DNA from 3 places in the Pseudomonas sp. MOIL14HWK12:I2 genome. Region 2 is predicted to be linked to each of the others. Evidence: riboswitches for the same ligand, from Rfam matches in the RefSeq annotation. Region 2 holds a riboswitch; each other region holds the start of a gene.
What was found. A riboswitch is a leader RNA that binds a small molecule or an ion and turns the genes downstream of it on or off. The one in region 2 is predicted to bind cobalamin.
Positions count from the first base shown of each region.

Region 1: it holds a riboswitch for cobalamin, as region 2 does, so the genes downstream of both, cobO (cob(I)yrinic acid a,c-diamide adenosyltransferase) here and PSK12I2_RS0113335 (ABC transporter substrate-binding protein) in region 2, are expected to answer to the same signal.
Region 3: it holds a riboswitch for cobalamin, as region 2 does, so the genes downstream of both, cobW (cobalamin biosynthesis protein CobW) here and PSK12I2_RS0113335 (ABC transporter substrate-binding protein) in region 2, are expected to answer to the same signal.

Region 1 covers NZ_AZOA01000003.1:175,125-181,255, forward strand. Annotated here, with positions in the region: gene bluB (5,6-dimethylbenzimidazole synthase) at 1-599, opposite strand, end outside; gene PSK12I2_RS0100870 (cobyrinate a,c-diamide synthase) at 596-1,894, opposite strand; gene cobO (cob(I)yrinic acid a,c-diamide adenosyltransferase) at 1,888-2,514, opposite strand; cobalamin riboswitch at 2,610-2,806, opposite strand; gene PSK12I2_RS0100880 (four-helix bundle copper-binding protein) at 2,904-3,233, shown strand; gene PSK12I2_RS0100885 (YggL family protein) at 3,399-3,767, shown strand; gene PSK12I2_RS0100890 (metallophosphoesterase) at 3,837-4,670, shown strand; gene PSK12I2_RS0100895 (DedA family protein) at 4,801-5,418, shown strand; gene PSK12I2_RS0100900 (molybdopterin cofactor-binding domain-containing protein) at 5,415-6,131, opposite strand, start outside.
Region 2 covers NZ_AZOA01000014.1:55,865-61,995, reverse strand. Annotated here, with positions in the region: gene PSK12I2_RS0113350 (precorrin-8X methylmutase) at 1-214, shown strand, start outside; gene PSK12I2_RS0113345 (precorrin-2 C(20)-methyltransferase) at 214-954, shown strand; gene cobJ (precorrin-3B C(17)-methyltransferase) at 942-2,612, shown strand; cobalamin riboswitch at 2,619-2,909, shown strand; gene PSK12I2_RS0113335 (ABC transporter substrate-binding protein) at 2,940-3,956, shown strand; gene PSK12I2_RS0113330 (iron ABC transporter permease) at 3,953-4,987, shown strand; gene PSK12I2_RS0113325 (ABC transporter ATP-binding protein) at 4,984-5,748, shown strand; gene PSK12I2_RS0113320 (DUF962 domain-containing protein) at 5,733-6,131, opposite strand, start outside.
Region 3 covers NZ_KI783313.1:411,080-417,210, reverse strand. Annotated here, with positions in the region: gene PSK12I2_RS0118255 (ScpA family protein) at 1-431, shown strand, start outside; gene PSK12I2_RS0118250 (cobalamin biosynthesis protein) at 422-796, opposite strand; gene PSK12I2_RS0118245 (CbtA family protein) at 796-1,473, opposite strand; gene PSK12I2_RS0118240 (CbtB domain-containing protein) at 1,486-1,671, opposite strand; cobalamin riboswitch at 1,757-1,963, opposite strand; cobalamin riboswitch at 2,022-2,348, shown strand; gene cobW (cobalamin biosynthesis protein CobW) at 2,451-3,503, shown strand; gene cobN (cobaltochelatase subunit CobN) at 3,510-6,131, shown strand, end outside.

The DNA of each region.
Region 1 (6,131 bases), on a different contig from region 2:
CCCTGGCGCCAGCCCTCCTCTTCCAGCATGGGCCGCGGGTAGAAGGCTTCCACCGGCCCCAAGCAGAGGATGGCCGCCGGCTGGGCGCCTTCCGGCATCTCCAGCAGGCTGCGCACGGCTTCCGGTTCGAACAGCGACACCCAGCCCATGCCCAGGCCTTCGCAGCGGGCGGCCAGCCAGAGATTCTGGATGGCGCAGGACAGCGAGGCCAGGTCCATCTCCGGCAGGGTACGGCGGCCGAAGACGTGGGCTTCGCGGCCGTCCATGAGCGCCGCCACCAGCACCTCGGCGCAGTCGAGGATGCCCTGCACCTTGAGCTTCATGAAGTCGTCGCTGCGCTCGCCAAGGGCCTCGGCGGTGGCGCAGCGCTCTTCTTCCACCAATTCGTGCAGGCGCTGGCGCAGGGCTGGATCGCTGATGCGCAGGAAGCGCCAGGGCTGCATCAGTCCGACGCTGGGCGCCTGGTGCGCAGCGCCCAGCAGACGGGCCAGTTGTTCGGGAGGCACCTCGCCACCGCAGAAATGGCGCATGTCGCGGCGCTCGGCGATGGCTCGGTAGACGGCGGCTTGGTCGGCGGGGGTATAGGGGGTCGTGGTCACGGCTTGAGCATCGCGGCGGCCGCGGCGGGTGCCGACGGCATGTAGAAGTGAATATAGCTGGCGGTGAGGCGACCGTCTCGGTAGACCGCCTCGGCCACCGCCTTGCCGTTGGGGCACAGCCCGCGCGCCCAGGGCGTCTCGGGTGACTCCAGGGCGGAGTGGTGATAGGTGTGGCCGCGCAGGGTGCCCTGTTCGAAATCCACCGACTGCAGGGCCAGGGCGGTGAGTCGCGCCTGCATCCGCGCGCTGCCCGGCAGCAGCCCGAGCAGGCTGGCGGATTCGCCGGCCTTGTCGGTCAGTTCGTCGAGCAGATAGAGCATGCCGCCGCACTCGGCGAGGATCGGCTTGCCCGCTGCGTGGTGGGCGCGGATGGCCGCGCGCATGCCCAGGTTGTTGGACAGCGTCTGCAGGTGCAGCTCGGGATAGCCGCCCGGCAGATAAAGGCTGTCCACCGCCGGCAGCGTCGTGTCGGCCAGCACGGAAAAGAACTGCAGCTCGGCGCCCAGGGCGCGCAAGAGATCCAGGTTGGCCTGGTAGATGAAGGCTAGCGCCGCATCCCGGGCCACGCCAATCCGCACTCCGGCTAGCAGTGGCTCGACCGCGGTCGGCTCCGGCGCGGCGAAGGCCACGGGCGGCGGCAATTCGATGTCGGAACTGGCGCCCAGGGCATCGGCCGCCATGTCCAGACGGCGATCCAGGTCGGTGACCTCGTCGGCCTGGATCAGCCCCAGGTGACGACTCGGCAATTCGATGCCGGCATCGCGCGGCAGGCTACCAAAGAAGGTCATGCCCGCCGGCAGGCTGCCGCGGATCAGCTGGGTCTGCCGCGGACTGCCGCTGCGATTGGCCAGCACCCCGGCGAAGGGCAGACTCGGCCGGTAATGGGCGAGGCCATAGGCCAGGGCGCCAAAGGTCTGCGCCAGTCCGGCGGCGTCGATCACGCCCAGCACCGGTACGCCAAAGCGCTCGGCGAGGTCGGCCGCGGAGGGCTGGCCGTCAAACAGCCCCATGACGCCTTCGATGAGGATGAGATCCGCCTCCCCCGCCGCTTCCCACAGCAGGCGCCGGCTCTCGGCCTCGCCGATCATCCACAGATCGAGCTGGTAAACCGGCGCGCCGCTGGCGCGGGCCAGAATCATCGGATCGAGAAAGTCCGGGCCGCACTTGAACACCCGTACCCGCCGCCCCTGGCGGGCGTGCAGCCGGGCCAGGGCCGCGGTGACGCTGGTCTTGCCCTGACCCGAGGCCGGGGCGGCGATCAGCAGCGCCGGGCAATGCCGCGTCTCGCCTACCATTCGATGCCCTGCTGGGCGCGGACGCCGGCCTGGAAGGCGTGCTTGACCAGACTCATGTCGGTCACGGTGTCGGCGGCCTCGACCAATGCCTGTGGCGCACCGCGGCCGGTCACCACCACGTGCTGATGAGCCGGACGCCCGGCCAGGTCGGCCAGCACCTGGTCGACCTCCAGGTAGCCATGCTTGAAGGCGATGTTGAGTTCGTCCAGCAGCACCAGGCCGATGGCCGGATCGCGCAAGAGCTCCACCGCCACCGCCCAGGCCGCGGCCGCCGACTGCAGGTCGCGGGCCCGGTCCTGGGTGTCCCAGGTGAAGCCCTCACCCATGACGTGGTAGCGCACCTCGTCCGGGAACCGCTTGAAGAAGAGTTGCTCGCCGGTATCGCGGCGGCCCTTGATGAACTGCACCACGCCCACCTTCATGCCGTGGCCGAGGGCGCGCGCCGCCATGCCGAAGGCGGAGCTGCTCTTGCCCTTGCCGATGCCGGTATGCACCAGCAGCAGGCCGCGTTCGTCCTGGGCTTCGGCGATGCGGGCGTCGATCACCGCCTTCTTGCGCACCATGCGCGCGCGGTGGCGCTCGTCGCGCTCGGGGCTGGTCGAATCGGGGGTGTCGGTCATGGATGGTTCTCCGGGTGCGGGCGCGGCGGAGAAACGGGCAGAGACGCCGCCCGCGCAAGGCAGGTGGCGACGCCGCGCGACGCCCTCCGCATCGCCGAGATGAACGCAAGCGTGGCCGGTCTCCGGGCTGGTGAGCCGATGCCCTAAGGGCATCCGCTGCGCCCCTTCCCGGCCAGGGCCAGTGGGCATCGCGCAGCTACTGCTCAACTACCGTTGCGGGGGCAGCGCCGGCTCGACCGGCTTCCCTGTTTCACCCCGCTCCAGGCGGGGCACCACGTGCAAGGGCGCAGGGTACGGACTAGCCGGGAGAGCGTCAATCGATGGCGCCGCCCGAACTCGGCGTCGCGCGGACGGGTCCACCCTAGACACCCACCGCCAGGAGCTACCGGATGAACGATGCCACCCTCGCCGCCTGCATCAAGGCCTGCCTCGATTGCGCCGCCGCCTGCGAAACCTGCGCCAGCGCCTGCCTGGGCGAAGCCAATCTGGACATGATGCGTGACTGCGTCCGTCTGGATCGCGATTGCGCCGACGCCTGCCGCCTGGCCGCCACCTTCATGCAGCGCGGCAGCGACCGCATCGCCGAAGCCTGCGCCCTGTGCCTGGCCACCTGCCGTGCCTGCGCCGCCGAATGCGGCAAGCACAAGGCTGAGCATTGCCAGGCCTGCGCCCGGGCCTGCGCAGCCTGCGCCGACGCCTGCGCGGCCATGGCCGCCTGAGGCGGCTGCCGATAACCGTATCCGCTGAGCGCCGGCTGCCGTGCTGCGCGCTCTGGTCGCAGCCGAATCCCGCACAGGAAGCCGCCGCTCGGGCGTTCGGCATTGGCATTACCCGGCGACGCCAGGGATAATGCCCGCCCTTTCATCGATATCCAGGCCTTCGCCATGACCGATACCAACCAAGATCCCCGTTTGAGCCGCATGAAGCGTCGCCTGCGCAAGAAGCAGTACCTGGGCGAATTCCAGGAACTGGCCTTTGAAATCAAGGTGAGCTTCAAGAACGAACTCAGCGAAGACGATCTGGACACCTTCCTGGGCGACTTCATCGACTACGTCGAAGAGCGCAAGCTGGACTACATCGGCGGCTTCGACAACGCCTGGGTCGAAGGCACCATCATGGCCAACAAGCGCTACACCTCGCCCACCGCGGAAGACCGTACCGCGCTGCTGGACTGGCTCAAGGCCCGCGCCGAAGTCGGCGAAGCCAACGCCTCCGATCTGCATGACGCCTGGCACCACGACGGCGAAGTCTAACTAGCCTTCGCCGGATAGCTTGGCGTCCGTTGCGGTCGTAAAGGGGAATCCGTTGGAAACCAGGTCCTCATGACGACCCTCCTGCAAATCTCCGATACCCACTTCGGCACCGAGCAACCCGCCGTGGTCGCGGCCCTGGAAGCCCATGTCCGCGAACACGGCGCCGATGTCCTCATCCTTTCCGGGGACATCACCCAGCGCGCCCGGCGCGAGCAATTCGCCGCCGCCAAGACCTTCGTCGAACGCCTGGAAAGCTACGGCATTCCCCGCACCCTGGTGATCCCGGGCAATCACGACCTGCCGCTGTACAATGTCTTCGCTCGTTTCCTGACGCCCTATGGCAACTATCGCCGCCATTTCGGCCAGGACCTCGAGCCCAGTTTCGAGAACGACGAGCTCCTGCTGGTCGGACTCAACACCACCGCCCCGCGACGCCACAAGGATGGCGCGGTGAGCACCGAGCAGATTGAGCGCGTCGCCGAACGCCTGCGCCGCGCAGGCCCGGGCAAGTTGCGCATCGTCATCGCCCACCAGCCCTTCGGCGCCCTCGAACTCAGCGACCTGAGCAATCTGCAGCACAATGCCGATCACGCCCTGGCCACCTGGGCCGATGCCGGCCTGGATCTGGTGATGGGCGGCCATATCCACCTGCCCTATGTGCTGCCGCTGAGTCGCCAGTACCCCACCCTCCCCCGCGAGGTCTGGATCGTGCAGGCCGGCACCGCCCTCTCATCGCGCGTGCGCGGCACCTCGCCCAACTCCTTCAATCGCCTGCTGGTCGGCGAAGGAACGGAGAAGACCGTGGACGTGGAGCGCTGGGACTTCCAGGGCGATCGTTTCGTCGTCGGCGAGCGTCACGCACTGCGCTGGCAGGCCGCGCAGGACGCCCTCGCGGAAGGCTGAGGCGTCCGACCGGGACGCCTATGCGCGCTCGCGCGCACTTCCAGCAATGGAAATTGATTCAAGCTGTTGAAACGGCTGGCAGGCCACGGGCGCCGCGTAGTCTTAGGACTTTCGGCAAGAGTGGCCTCCCATGGAATCCCTGACGCAATCGCTGCTTGGCTTTATCGAAACCCACCAGGCCTGGGCACCGCTGCTCGTCGGCCTGCTCGCCTTTGGCGAGTCCCTGGTGCTGCTGGGCGTCTTCATTCCGGCCACGGCGCTGCTGCTGGTGGTCGGCGGCTTGGCCGGCTCCGGGGTGCTCTCGCCGGTGCCGCTGGTGCTGGCCGCCATCGTCGGCGCCATCCTCGGCGACATCTGCTCCTATGTCATCGGCCGCTGGCTCGGTCCCAGCATCGTCCACCGCCCGCCCTTTCGCCGCTATCGCAAGCAGGTGGCCCGGACCCGGCTGTTCTTCCGCCGCTATGGCTTCTTCGCGGTCTTCGGCGGGCGCTTCCTGACCATGATCCGCAACACCGTGCCCCTGGTGGCCGGGATGATGGCGATGAACCAGCTGCGCTTCCAGTCGGCCAACGTGCTCTCGGCCATCGTCTGGGCGCCACTGATGATGGGCCCGGGTTATCTGGCGGCCAAGGGCGCCAACCACTTCAGCTTCGCCGGCAACGAGTCGCTGTGGATCGGCGCGGCGGTGGTCGCCGTGCTGGGCGCCGGCGCCGCGCTGTTCTTCAAGCAGCGGCTGAAACGCGCCTAGCGGCGGGCGGCCAGCGCCTCGCGCAGACGCTGGCGATTCAGCGGTACCTCGCGCAGGCGCAGACCGGTCGCCGCCGCCACGGCATTGGCGATGGCCGCTGGGATGGCGGCGGTGGTGGCCTCCCCGGCCCCCACCGCCGGCTCTTCCGGCCGATCGATCAGTTCCAGTTCCAACTCGGGCAATTCGTTGAAGGTCAGCGGCGGATAGGCGCCCCACTCCAGACTGGTCACCCCCTGCTGATCGAAGCGCACCGCCTGCTTGAGGGTCCGGGCGATGCCCTGTACCACGCAGCCTTCCAACTGGTTGCGCAGGCCATCCGGATTGACGATCAGCCCGCAGTCATGGGCCACCACCACCCGGGTGACGCGGATCCCCGCCGCCTCGCTCACCGCCACCTCGACCACCGCGGCCACATAGGCGTTCTCGTTCTCATAGCGCAGGAAGGCCAGGCCCTGACCTTTCGCCAGGGCGCCGTCCCAGGTCTTTTCCTGCCGGGCCGACGGTCGCCAACCGGCCTTGGCCGTGGCGGCCTGCAGCACCGCCCGCGCACGAGGATCCTGCAGATAGCGCAGGCGGAATTCCAGCGGATCGACCCCGGCCGCCAGGGCCAGCTCGTCCATGAAGGATTCGTTGGCGAAGGTATTGCCGACCGCCCCCAGGGCGCGCAGGGCCGAGGGTCGCAGCGGCGAATCCCCGGCTTCCAGCCAGTGGGT
Region 2 (6,131 bases):
CGCGCTGTTCTATCTGCTGGAAATGCTCGACGCCGGGGCGCCCAGGCCGGCGCTGATCCTCGGCATGCCGGTGGGCTTCGTCGGGGCGATGGAGTCCAAGGACGCCCTGGCCGCCGACAGCCGCGGCGTGCCCTATGTCATCGTCCGCGGTCGGCGGGGCGGCAGTGCCATGGCCGCCGCGGCGGTCAACGCCCTGGCCACGGAGGTGGAGTGATGGCGGGCCGCCTGCTCGGCCTGGGCGTCGGCCCCGGCGATCCGGAACTCATCACCCTGAAGGCCCTGCGCCTGCTGCAGGGCGCGCCGGTGGTGGCCTATTTCGTCGCCAAGGCCAAGGCCAACGCGGGCCAGGGCGGCAATGCCTATGGCGTCATCGAGGGCTATCTGCTGGACGGCCAGCAGCGCCTGCCGCTGGTCTATCCGGTGACCACCGAGAAGCTGGCGCCGCCGCTGTCCTACGAGACGGTGATCGCCGACTTCTACGACACCGCCGCCGTCCAGGTGGCCGATCACCTGGACGCCGGTCGCGACGTGGCGGTGATCTGCGAGGGCGATCCCTTCTTCTACGGCTCCTACATGTACCTGCACGATCGCCTGGCCGAGCGCTACGAGGCCCAGGTGGTGCCGGGGGTCTGCTCCATGCTCGGCGGCGTGGCCATGCTCGGCCTGCCGCTGGTCTATCGCAACCAGACCCTGACGGTGCTCTCCGGGGTGCTCTCCGCGGAAGAACTCAAGGCGCGCCTGGCCAGCGCCGACGCCGCCGTGGTGATGAAGCTCGGTCGCAACTTCGAGAAGGTGCGCCAAGTGCTGCGTGAGCTGGGTCTGGACGAGCGCGCCCGCTACATCGAGCGCGCCACCATGGACAATCAGCGCATCGTCGCGCTGGACGCCGTCGACCCCATGGCCTCGCCGTATTTCTCGCTGGTGGTGGTGCCGGGGGTGAAATGGAAGGGTTGAGCCCGGCCATCGTCATCCTCGGTCCCGGCGCCCTGGCCACCGCCCGCCGCTTGCAGGCCGGCCTGCCGGGCAGCCTGGTGCATGGCCTGGCCGGGCGGGTCGAGGGCGACGTCAGCTACAGCGCCTTCGGCGATCACCTGCGTGACCTCTATCGGCAGCAGCGCCCGCTGCTGGTGCTCTGCGCCGCCGGCATCGTCATCCGCAGCCTGGCGTCCTTGCTGGACGACAAGACCGCCGAGCCGCCGGTGCTGGCCGTGGCCGAAGACGGCAGCGCCGTGGTGCCGCTGCTGGGCGGCCTGGCCGGCGCCAATCGCCTGGCCCGTCAGCTCGGTACGCTGCTGAACGTGGCCCCGGCCATCACCACCAGTGGCGAACTGAGATTCGGCACCTGCCTGCTCGATCCGCCGGCCGGCTATGCCCTGGCCGATGTCGACGTGGCCAAGCACCGGGTGGCCGATCTGCTGGCCGGCGCCCCGGTACGCATCGAGGGCGAGGCGCCCTGGCTGGACGCGGTGCCCCTGGCCCGCGATCCCGCGGCGCGGCAGCGCATCCTGGTCTCGCCACTGGCCAGCGCTGACGACCACACCCTGCTGATCCATCCCCGCGCCGTGCTGGTGGCGGTACGCGCCGATGCCACGGCCGCCGCCGTCACCGCGCTGCTCGCCAGCGCCGGCTATGCGCCGGGCGCCGTGGCGCTGCTGCTGGCGCGGGCGGAAGACATGGCCGCGCCCGGTCTCGCCGAGCTGAGCCAGACGCTGGCCGTACCCCTGAGATTCGTCGACGCCCGCACCCCGGACTTCGCCCGGGCGTCGGTGGCGCGGGCCCAGACCCAGGGCCTCGCCCTGCACCTGCATGACCGGCCGCTGGACGCCGAGGACCTGGGCCAGCGCCGTGGGCGCCTCAGCGTGGTGGGCCTCGGCCCCGGCGCGGCGGAGCTCATGGCACCCGTGGTGCGCCGCGCCCTGGACCAGGCTCAGGACGTGCTCGGCTACGCCACCTACGTGCAGATGGCCGGTCCCTTGCGCCCGGATCAGCTGGCCCATGCCAGCGACAACCGCGAAGAATTGCAGCGCGCCCGCCACGCCTTTGAACTGGCCGCCAGCGGGCGCCAGGTGGTCATGGTGTCGTCCGGCGATCCAGGCGTCTTCGCCATGGCCGCCGCGGTGCTGGAGGTGCTGGAAGGCGCCGACGATCCGCGCTGGGCGGCGGTGGAGCTGGAGATCCTCCCGGGCATCACCGCGGCCATGGCCAGCGCCGCCCTGGCCGGCGCGCCCCTGGGCCACGACTTCTGCCTGATCTCCCTGTCCGACAACCTCAAGCCCTGGGCGGTGATCGAGCAGCGCCTGCGCCAGGCCGCCGCGGCCGACCTGGCCATGGCCTTCTACAACCCCATCTCCAAGGCCCGGCCGCATCAGCTGGAGCGGGCGCTGGACGTCCTGCGCAGCTGCCGTCCGGCGAACACCCCGGTGATCCTCGGCCGCGACGTCGGCCGTCCCGGTGGTGGTCTCGAATACACCAGCCTCGGCGCGCTGCGCAGCGACATGGTGGATTCACGCACCCTGGTGATCCTCGGCTCCAGCCATACCCGGCGTTTCCCGCGGGCCGATGGCGGCGAGTGGGTCTATACGCCGCGCTGGTACGATCCGGAATTGTTATAAAGTAACATTTAGTGCTTGAATCCTGGTCGCCGCTGGCTCACCCTCGGCGACCTTCCTGTTCCCTGGCGAGAAGCCGGTGCAACTCCGGCGCGGTCGCGCCACTGTGAGTCTTCGAGGTTCCGTACGAAAAGTCGCCGAGCGACGGTCAGGCGAGGCGGAAAAGGCTGAGGAAGCGGAGTTTACGAAACGTAAATGAGCATTCCGAAGCGTTTTCCAACGAAGCATCACCGAGCGCAGGCAATTTTCGTACGGAACCCAGGAGGCGAGCCAGACCTTGCCAGGGACTACCCAACATCCACAAGGGACGCGTCATCCCAAGGAGAGTCCATGTTTCGCCGTCTTCTGCCGCTGATCGCCGCCGGCCTGTTGTCCGTTGCCTCTCTCACCACCCAGGCGGCCACCGCCTATCCGCTGACCGTGCACAACTGCGGTCGTGAACTGGTCTTCGAGCGCGCGCCCCAGCGGCTGGTCAGCCTCGGTCAGGCCAGCACCGAGTTGCTCTTGCGCCTGGGCGTGGGCGCGCGGCTGGTGGGCACCGGCGTCTGGTTCGGCGGCTTGCCCGCGGACCTGCAGGCGGCGGGCAAGGGCATTCCGCGGCTGGCCGACAACGCCCCCAGCTTCGAGGCCGTGGTCGGCACCCGGCCGGACCTGGTGGCGGCCCAGTACACCTATCACGTCGGCCCCGGTGGCGAGGTGGCGGACTTCCCGCGCTTCGCCAAGCTGGGCATCGCCGCCTATGTGGCGCCCAGCGATTGCGAGGGCAAGGCGGTGACCGCCGATTCCAACAGCGATGGCAGCCGCAGCGCGCCCTTCGACATGCAGCTGGTGACCCGCGAAGCCCGCGAGCTGGCGGCCATCCTCGATGTGCAGCCGGCCGGCGAGCGTCTGGTCGCCGACATGGACCGCCGTATCGCCGTCGCGGGCGAGCAGGCCAAAGCCGCCGGGGTGCAGGGCCGCTCGGTGCTGTTCTGGTTTTCCAGTCCGCGGCTGGAAGGGGATCCCTGGGTCGCCGGCAACCTCGGTGCGCCGGCCTGGATCGCCCGGGCCCTGGGGCTGCGCAACGTGGTCGACAGCGCCGAGGAATGGCCGGCGGTGAGCTGGGAGCGCATCGCCAGCCTGGACCCTGACTATATCGTCGTGGCGCGCATGGACCGGCGTCTCTACCCGGCCGATGACGTGGACAAGAAGCTGGCCTTCCTGCGCAGCGATCCCTTGACCCGCGAATTGCGCGCGGTACGCGAGAATCACCTGCTGGTGGTGGATGCCCCGACCCTCAATCCCTCGCTGCGGGTGGTGGACAGCGTCGAGGCCCTGGCCGCCGACCTGGCCAAGCCGCAACCATGAGTCTGCCCCTGGCGGCCGAAGGCGCCCGGCCCTGGCGCTGGCTGCTGGGCCTGGCCGCGGTGCTGGCGCTGGCGGCGAGCGTGGTGCTGGCGGCGTCCTTCGGCGAGATGCCCATCGCGCCCCTGACCAGTCTGCAGGCCATCGCCAACGGCCTCGGCCTGGGGCCCTATCCGGTGGAGCGCATCGTCCAGGGCATCGTCTGGGAATACCGCCTCAGTCGCGCCCTGGTGGCCGCCTGCTGCGGTGCGGGCCTGGCGGTCTCCGGCGCCATCCTTCAGGCGCTGCTGCGCAACGCCCTGGCCGAGCCCTATGTGCTGGGGCTGTCGGCCGGCGCCTCCACCGGCGCGGTGCTGGTGATGCTGCTGGGCGTCGGTGGCGGGGTGCTTGGCGTGTCCCTGGGTGCCTTTCTCGGCGCGGTGCTGGCCTTCGCCGTGGTGCTGCCCTTTCTCGGCAGCGGCGGCAGTACCCGCATCATCCTCGCCGGGGTGGCGGCTTCCCAGCTGTTCAATGCCCTGACCGCCTATATCGTCGCCACCGCGGCCAATGCCGAGCAGGCGCGCAGCGTGATGTTCTGGCTGCTCGGCAGCCTGGCCGGGGTGCGCTGGCCGGATGTCTGGCTGGCCGCCGGGGTGGTGCTCGCCGGGCTGCTGGTGTGCCTGGCCTGCGCCCGGGCGCTGGATGCCTTCGCCTTTGGCGAAGACGCCGCCGCCAGCCTCGGGGTGGCGGTGGGACCGCTGCGCCTGCTGCTGCTGGCCGTCACCGGCCTGATCACCGCCTGCCTGGTCAGCCTGGTGGGCGCGGTGGGCTTCGTCGGCCTGGTGATCCCCCATGTGGCGCGTTTCCTGGTCGGTCCGGGGCATGGCCGGCTGCTGCCCACCTGCGCCCTGATCGGCGCGCTGTTCATGGTGCTGGCCGACATCGTCGCCCGCACCCTGGTGGCCAAGCAGACCCTGCCCATCGGCGTGGTCACCGCCCTGGTCGGTGCCCCGGCCTTCGCCTTCATCCTCTATCGCGCACGGGAGGTCCGATGAGCCTCGCTGCGCGCGACGTGGCCTGGAGCGCCGGCGGCCAGCCGATCCTCGCCGGGGTGACCCTCGCGGTGCCGCCCGGTGGGGTGCTCGGACTGCTCGGCCCCAATGGCTCGGGCAAGTCCAGTCTGCTGCGGCTGCTGGCGGGGCTGCGGCGGCCGGAGGAGGGTAGGGTCAGTCTCGACGGGACGCCGCTGGCCGAGTTGCGCCGGCGCGACCTGGCGCGCCGGGTCGCCCTAGTGGAGCAGCAGGCCGGTACCGAGGCCGATCTGTCGGTGGCCGAAGTGGTGCGCCTGGGGCGTACGCCCCATCGTGGCCTGCTCGATGCTTGGAGCGCGCGCGACGCCGAGGTCTGCCAGCGCGCCCTGGCTCAGGTCGGCCTGGTCGACAAGGCGGCACGGCGCTGGCACAGCCTCTCCGGCGGCGAGCGCCAGCGCGCCCAGATCGCCCGCGCCCTGGCCCAGGAGCCCAGCGAACTGCTGCTGGACGAACCCACCAACCACCTCGACATCCAGCACCAGCTGGAGATCCTCGACCTGGTCCGCCGCCTGCCGGCGACCTGCGTGCTGGCCATCCACGATCTCAACCTGGCCGCGCTGTTCTGCGATCGCCTGGCGGTGCTGCGCGACGGCCGCCTGGTCGCCGAAGGCGCCCCCGGCGAGGTGCTGACGGCCGCGCTGATCCAGCAGGTCTGGGGGGTGAGGGCGCAGGTGACGCTGGACGGTCCCGACGGTCGGCCGTCGATCCGCTATCGGCTGGGCTGACGGCGCCGCACCGGGCCGGCCCGTTCTTCGATCGCCTGCCTGAGCTGCTGGCGACCGCCCAGCCAGAAGACGGCTTCGGTGGCGATGAACAGCGGACCGATGGCCAGGCCGGCCAGGTCGTCGAGAAAGGCCGGCTTGCGCCCCTCGTAGTGGTGGCCGACGAACTGGATGGCCCAGCCGACCAGGAACAGACCCAGCCCCCAGGCCAGCCAGACACCCGTGGTCTGGGCCGCCAGCGCGGCGCCCAGCCAGAGGGCGAGCGCGAGCAGGACGCTCATCAGCAGCCCCAGCGGCCGATCCAGGCGCAGATAGAAGAGCGCCACCGCACCGGCCACCGGCGCCGCGGGTGACAGCGGCCAGCCGGCCAAGGTAAAGACCGGTCG
Region 3 (6,131 bases), on a different contig from region 2:
AGAAGGCCGCCGAGGACCTCGACGACCTGCCGCGGGAGGGACGCAACTTCGTGGTGCCCAGCTTGCCGGCGCCCGAGGCGCGGGCGCGCAAGCTCCTACCCGAGGTGGAGCTGGGCGAGTTGCTGCTGGCCATGGGCGAGGTCCTGCGCCGCGCCGACCTGTTCGAGAGTCACCAGGTGACCCGCGAGGTGCTGTCCACCCGCGAGCGCATGAGTCAGGTGCTGGAGCGCCTCAAGGATGGCGCCTTCGTACCCTTCGTGGCGCTGTTCACCCTGGATGAAGGCCGGCTCGGGGTGGTGGTGACCTTCATGGCCATCCTCGAGCTGGTCAAGGAGTCCCTGGTGGAGCTGGTGCAGAACGAGCCCTTCAGCCCCATCCATGTCCGCGCCCGGGTCAGAGACACTGATGCGGAAGGGGTCGCTCAGGCGTAAGCCAGCGCTGCCGTCGCGGCCGCGCTCTTGCGCTTGCCGACCCGCAACCGGGCGCCTTCACCGGCCGCAGCCAGGGCCGCGGCTTCAGCCACGCTGGGACTGCCGGTGTGTTGCAAGGCGACCGCACTCGGCGCGGCGATGCCCTCCTGTTGCGCCAGACGTTCGGCGGAGAAGCCCTGCAAGGGCAGTTGCCAGCGCTGGGCCAGGTGTTGCAGTGCGTTTTCCTCCACACGGCGGTCCACCGTCGCCAGCGCCGTCAGGGCGTTGGGGTCGCAGCCGGCCTCCTGCAGCACTGCCAGGGCCAGCGCGGTCAGCTCCTCCACCGAACAGCCCCGGCGGCAACCCAGGCCCAGGACCAGCGCCATCAGGCCTGAGGCGCCTGGCGATGGAACAGCCAGCTGCAGGCGAGTCCCAGGAGCAGCCAGAACGGCAGGTTGCTGGCCAGCACGGCGATCTGGAAGTGCCGTTGCAAGGCCTCCGGTGCCAGGCTCGCCTGGGCGACGGGTTGGGGCGCACCCAGCAGATGGGGAATGAGCAGCAGCTCGAGGGCGGCGATCTTGAAGCCGGGATGGCGAGTGAACGCCAGGAGCGCGAGCGCCGCGGCAGTGGCACCGGCAGTGCCCAGCCACCAGGCTTGACGCAGGGTGAGATCCGCCGCGGCCGTGCCGGGTAGCTCCGGCGGCAGGCCGAGGCTGGGCGCCAGGCAAAAGGTGGCATAGCCGGCCAGGCCCCACAGCAGGCCCTGGTGCAGGCGGGTCGGGCCTCTTAGATTGAACAGGCCCGCCAGGATCAGGCCGAAGCCTACCGCCACCACCAGGTTACCGCCAAAGGTCGACAGGGTTCGCGGCCAGCCATCCGCCGGCGTCCAGGCTGCTTCTTCACCATGATGATGCTGTCCGGCCATGGCGGGCGCCTCGGTCTGGACCTCGTAGGTTTCCGCCTGGAGGATGAGCGGGGTCAGCCACAGGCTTTGCAGGGCACTCAGCAACAGGGCCGCAAGGAGGCCGGCCACGCCGGCACTGAAGGCAATACGCTGGAACATGGCGAACTCCTTTTAGTGGCAGGGGAAGCCTTCGCTATGGCGGGTATCGTGGGCGCCGTTGTGCAGCGCCTCGACATGGGAGAAACCGGCCAGAAGCACCAGGCCCAGGCCGAGCAGGCAGGCGAGCAGGGTGGCGGTCAGGCGCTGGGTGCGGGTACTGGTCTGGGGCAGGGCGGTGGTCGAGCGGGTAGCGGTCATGGCAGGGCCTCGGATTCCAAGCGGCAGGGACGCGCCGAGGCAGCGAGCCGCAGGCGGCCGCCGTCCAGCACGACCGCCCACCGCGGGTTGCTTGAAAGCAGCAGGCCGGTCTCCGGACTCACGAGGGTTGCAGGCTGCAACTACCAGGATCGCCTTCCCCAGACTTGCCGGCCGGGTGGCTCTGTGATCCTGCGCTCGTCTACCGTTGCGGGGGCAGTGCCGGACTCGGACCGGCTTCCCGTTTCACCGCGACCCATGGCGGAGTCGCGACACCTGAAGCAGCAGCGAGCAGACCACGCGCCTCGTCCGCCGGTCAAGTCTGGCCGATTGACACCCCGGCGGGGCGCTCGTAGCCTGTCGCGTTCCGAGGTGCTCTTGTCGGCAAGAGCTTGAAAGGGAACGCGGTGCGAAACCGCGGCTGCCCCCGCAACTGTAAGCGGCGTTTTTAGCCTCTCCACTAGAGCCTGTTCATAATTTGCTGCGCGTCGGCCAAACTGCGTTGAAGCTGCTTTCGGAATGCTCATTTACCATTCGTAAACTCCGCTTCCTCAAGCATCTTCGCCTTGTTTGACTCTAGCTCGCGAAATTATGAACACGCTCTAAGGCCACTGCTCACGCGGGAAGGCCGGAGCCGGGCGCCGCGAGCCAGGAGACCTGCCTCGCCACGTTTCGAACACGCAACCGGGCGGGGTGATCCGGGCTGCCATTGGGGCCTCGCCGCGGCGCGAGCGCCTGGCATGCCTGCCCGTCTTCTTTCGCTTTCTCTCTAATGGCAGCCCATGAAAACCCTGGCCAAGACCCCCGTCACCATCGTCACCGGCTTCCTCGGTTCCGGCAAGACCACCCTGCTGCGACACATGCTCGACCACGCCGAAGGCCGCCGCATCGCGGTGATCGTCAACGAATTCGGCGAGCTGGGCATCGACGGTGAAATCCTGCGCCAGTGCAGCATCGGCTGTACCGAGGAAGAGGCCCAGGGCCGCGTCTTCGAACTGGCCAACGGCTGCCTGTGCTGCACCGTGCAGGAAGAATTCTTCCCGGTGATGAAGGAGTTGGTGGCCCGCCGCGGCGACATCGACCATATCCTCATCGAGACCAGTGGCCTGGCCCTGCCCAAGCCCCTGGTGCAGGCCTTCCAGTGGCCGGAGATCCGCAACGCCTGCACGGTGGATGCGGTGATCACCGTGGTCGACAGCCCCGCGGTGGCGGCCGGCACCTTCGCCGCCCATCCCGAGCAGGTGGACGTCCAGCGCCGCCAGGACCCCAACCTCGACCATGAATCGCCGCTCCACGAGTTGTTCGAAGACCAGCTCGCCAGCGCCGATCTTGTGATCCTCAACAAGGCCGATGGCCTGGATGCCGAGGCCCTGGCGCGGGTACGTGCCGAGGTCACCGAGGAGTTGCCGCCGGCGGTCAAGGTGGTGGAAGCCAGTCGCGGCGTGCTGCCGCTGTCGGTTCTGCTGGGGCTGCAGGCCGAATCCGAGGCCCATATCGACAGCCGTCCCACCCACCATGACCTCGAAGGTCATGAAGACCACGATCACGACGAATTCGACTCCTTCGGCGTCCAGCTGCCCGAGGTGGCCGAGGCGACCCTGCTGGCGGCCCTGGCCGAGGTGGTCAAGACCCATGGTGTGCTGCGGGTGAAGGGCTTCGCGGCCATCGCCGGCAAGCCGCTGCGACTGCTGGTCCAGGGGGTCGGCACCCGCTTCGACAAGCACTTCGACCGCCCCTGGAAGACCGATGAGACTCGCAGCACCCAGCTGGTGCTGATCGGCCAGGAGTTGGACCAGGCGGCCATCACCGCCCAGTTGCGCGCCGCGGTCGCCTGACGCCAGATGCATCTGCTGCGTACCCAGCCGGGCGGCTTCGTCCCCGACGACGGCATCGCCCACCTGGCGCAGACGCCCGGTGAGATCGTCGTGCTCTGCAGTGGCGATTCGCACCTGGCTCTGCTGGCGGAGGCGACCCGTAGCCTGGACGAGGACTATCCGAGTCTGCGCCTGGCCAATCCCATGCAGTTGCAGAACCACGCCTCGGTGGACCTCTATGTCGAGGAGGTGCTGAGCCAGGCTCGGGTGGTGTTCATCTCCCTGCACGGCGGCCAGGGTTACTGGCGTTATGGCATGGAACGGCTGGCCGAGTTGGCCGCGCGGGGGCTGACCCTGATCGCGGTACCCGGCTGCGATCGGCCCGATCCTGAGCTGATGGCCCTGGGTACGGTGGCGCCGGACCTGGCCGAACGGCTGTGGCGCTATCTGCGCCAGGGAGGGCTGGGCAATGCCCGGGATTTCCTGCACTGCCTGGCGGCCGAATGCCTGGGTGCCCCTTACACCTACCAGCCGCCACGGGAATTGCCGCGGGTGGCGGTCTATCAGCCGGAAGGCCTGGGTCTGGACGGCTGGCGCCAGCACTGGCGACCGGATTGGCCGACCGCGGCGCTGCTGTTCTATCGCACCCATCTGCAGTCGGCCAACACCGCCTTCGTCGACGTCTTCTGCCAGCAGCTGGCCGCCGAAGGGCTGAATCCGTTGCCTATCGCCGTGGCCAGTCTCAAGGAGCCGGCCTGTCTGGAGGAGGTGGAGCGGCTGCTGGACGAGACCAGCGCCGCCCTGATCCTCAATACCACCGGCTTCGCCCAGTCCAGTCCGGAGCGGCCGAATCTGACGCCGTTCCGTCGCCCGGTGCCGGTGCTCCAGGCCATCTGCGCCCAGGACAATCACGAGCGCTGGCTGGAGAATCCCCAGGGTCTGGGTGCCCGCGACCTGGCCATGCATATCGCCCTGCCGGAATTGGACGGGCGCATCATTACCCGGCCGATCAGCTTCAAGGGCCTGGCCTGGCGCTGCGAGCGCAGCCAGAGCGACGTGGTCAACTACCAGGCCGATGGCGAGCGCATGGCCTTCGTCGCCCGCCTGGCGCGCAACTGGATCGAACTGGCACGGCGTCCTGCGGCGGACAAGCGCATCGCCCTGATCCTGGCCAACTATCCGACCCGCGATGGCCGCATCGGCAATGGCGTGGGCCTGGATACCCCGGCGGCAGCGCTCGGGGTGCTGCAGGCCCTGCAGACGGCCGGCTATCCGGTGGCCAATCTGCCGGACAGCGGCACCGCCCTGATCGAGCGCCTGCTCGGTGGGGTGACCAACGACAGCGCCCTGCGCGATCTGCGCCCGGCCTTGCAGAGTCTGGCGCTGCAGGACTACCAGGCGTTGTTCGCCGGGTTGCCGCTCAGCCTGCAGCAGGCGGTGACCGAGCGCTGGGGCGGACCCGAGACCGATCCCATGCACCGTCGCGGTCGGCTCATGGTGGCCGGGGTGCGCTTCGGCCTGACCTTTGTCGGCATCCAGCCGGCACGTGGCTACGACGTCGATCCGGCCGCGGTCTACCACGATCCTGCGCTGGTGCCGCCCCATGGCTACCTGGCCTTCTATTTCTGGCTGCGCGAGGCCTATGGCGCCCAGGCCGTGGTGCATCTGGGCAAGCACGGCAACCTGGAATGGCTGCCGGGCAAGGGCGTCGGGCTGTCGGCGGAGTGTTGGCCGGACGCCATTCTCGGACCGCTGCCCAACGTCTATCCCTTCATCGTCAACGACCCGGGCGAGGGCGCCCAGGCCAAGCGCCGCACCCAGGCGGTGATCATCGATCACCTGATGCCGCCGCTGACCCGAGCCGAGAGCTACGGGCCCCTGCGCGATCTGGAGCGCCTGGCCGACGAATACTATGACGCCAGCCTGCTGGATCTGCGGCGCGCCACCGAGTTGCGCGGCGAGATCCTGCAACTGGTGCGCGAGACCGCGCTGGATCGCGAGCTGGGGCTGGTGATCACCGACGATCCGGACAGCTGGCTGCCGCAACTGGACGCCTATCTCTGCGATCTTAAGGAATCCCAGATCCGCGACGGCCTGCATGTGTTCGGTGAATCCCCGACCGGGCAATTGCGTCGCGATACCCTGGTGGCGCTCTTGCGCATCCCCCGTGGCGATGCCCAGGGCGGCAATGCGAGTCTCTTGCGGGCGCTGGCCAAGGATCTGCAGCTGGAGTTCGATCCCCTGGCCGCCGACCTGGGCGAGCCCTGGCAAGGGGCGCGCCCGGCTTGCCTGGCGGCGCTGTCCGCCGAACCCTGGCGCACCCTGGGCGATACCCGGGAGCGCCTGGAATTGCTGGCCCTGGCGCTGGTCGCCGCGATGGTCGATGCCGAGCCCTTGCCGTTGGCGCTGGACGAATTGCCGGCGACCCGTCCGGTGCTGGAACACCTGGTCACCCAGGTGGCGCCGGCACTGGACGGCTGTGGCCCCGCTGAAATCGGCGGCCTCCTGGCGGCCCTGGACGGGCGCTTCGTGCCGGCCGGTCCCAGCGGCGCGCCCAGTCGCGGGCGGCTGGATGTCCTGCCCACCGGGCGCAACTTCTTTTCCGTGGACGTGCGCAACCTGCCGAGCATGACCGCCTGGCGGCTCGGC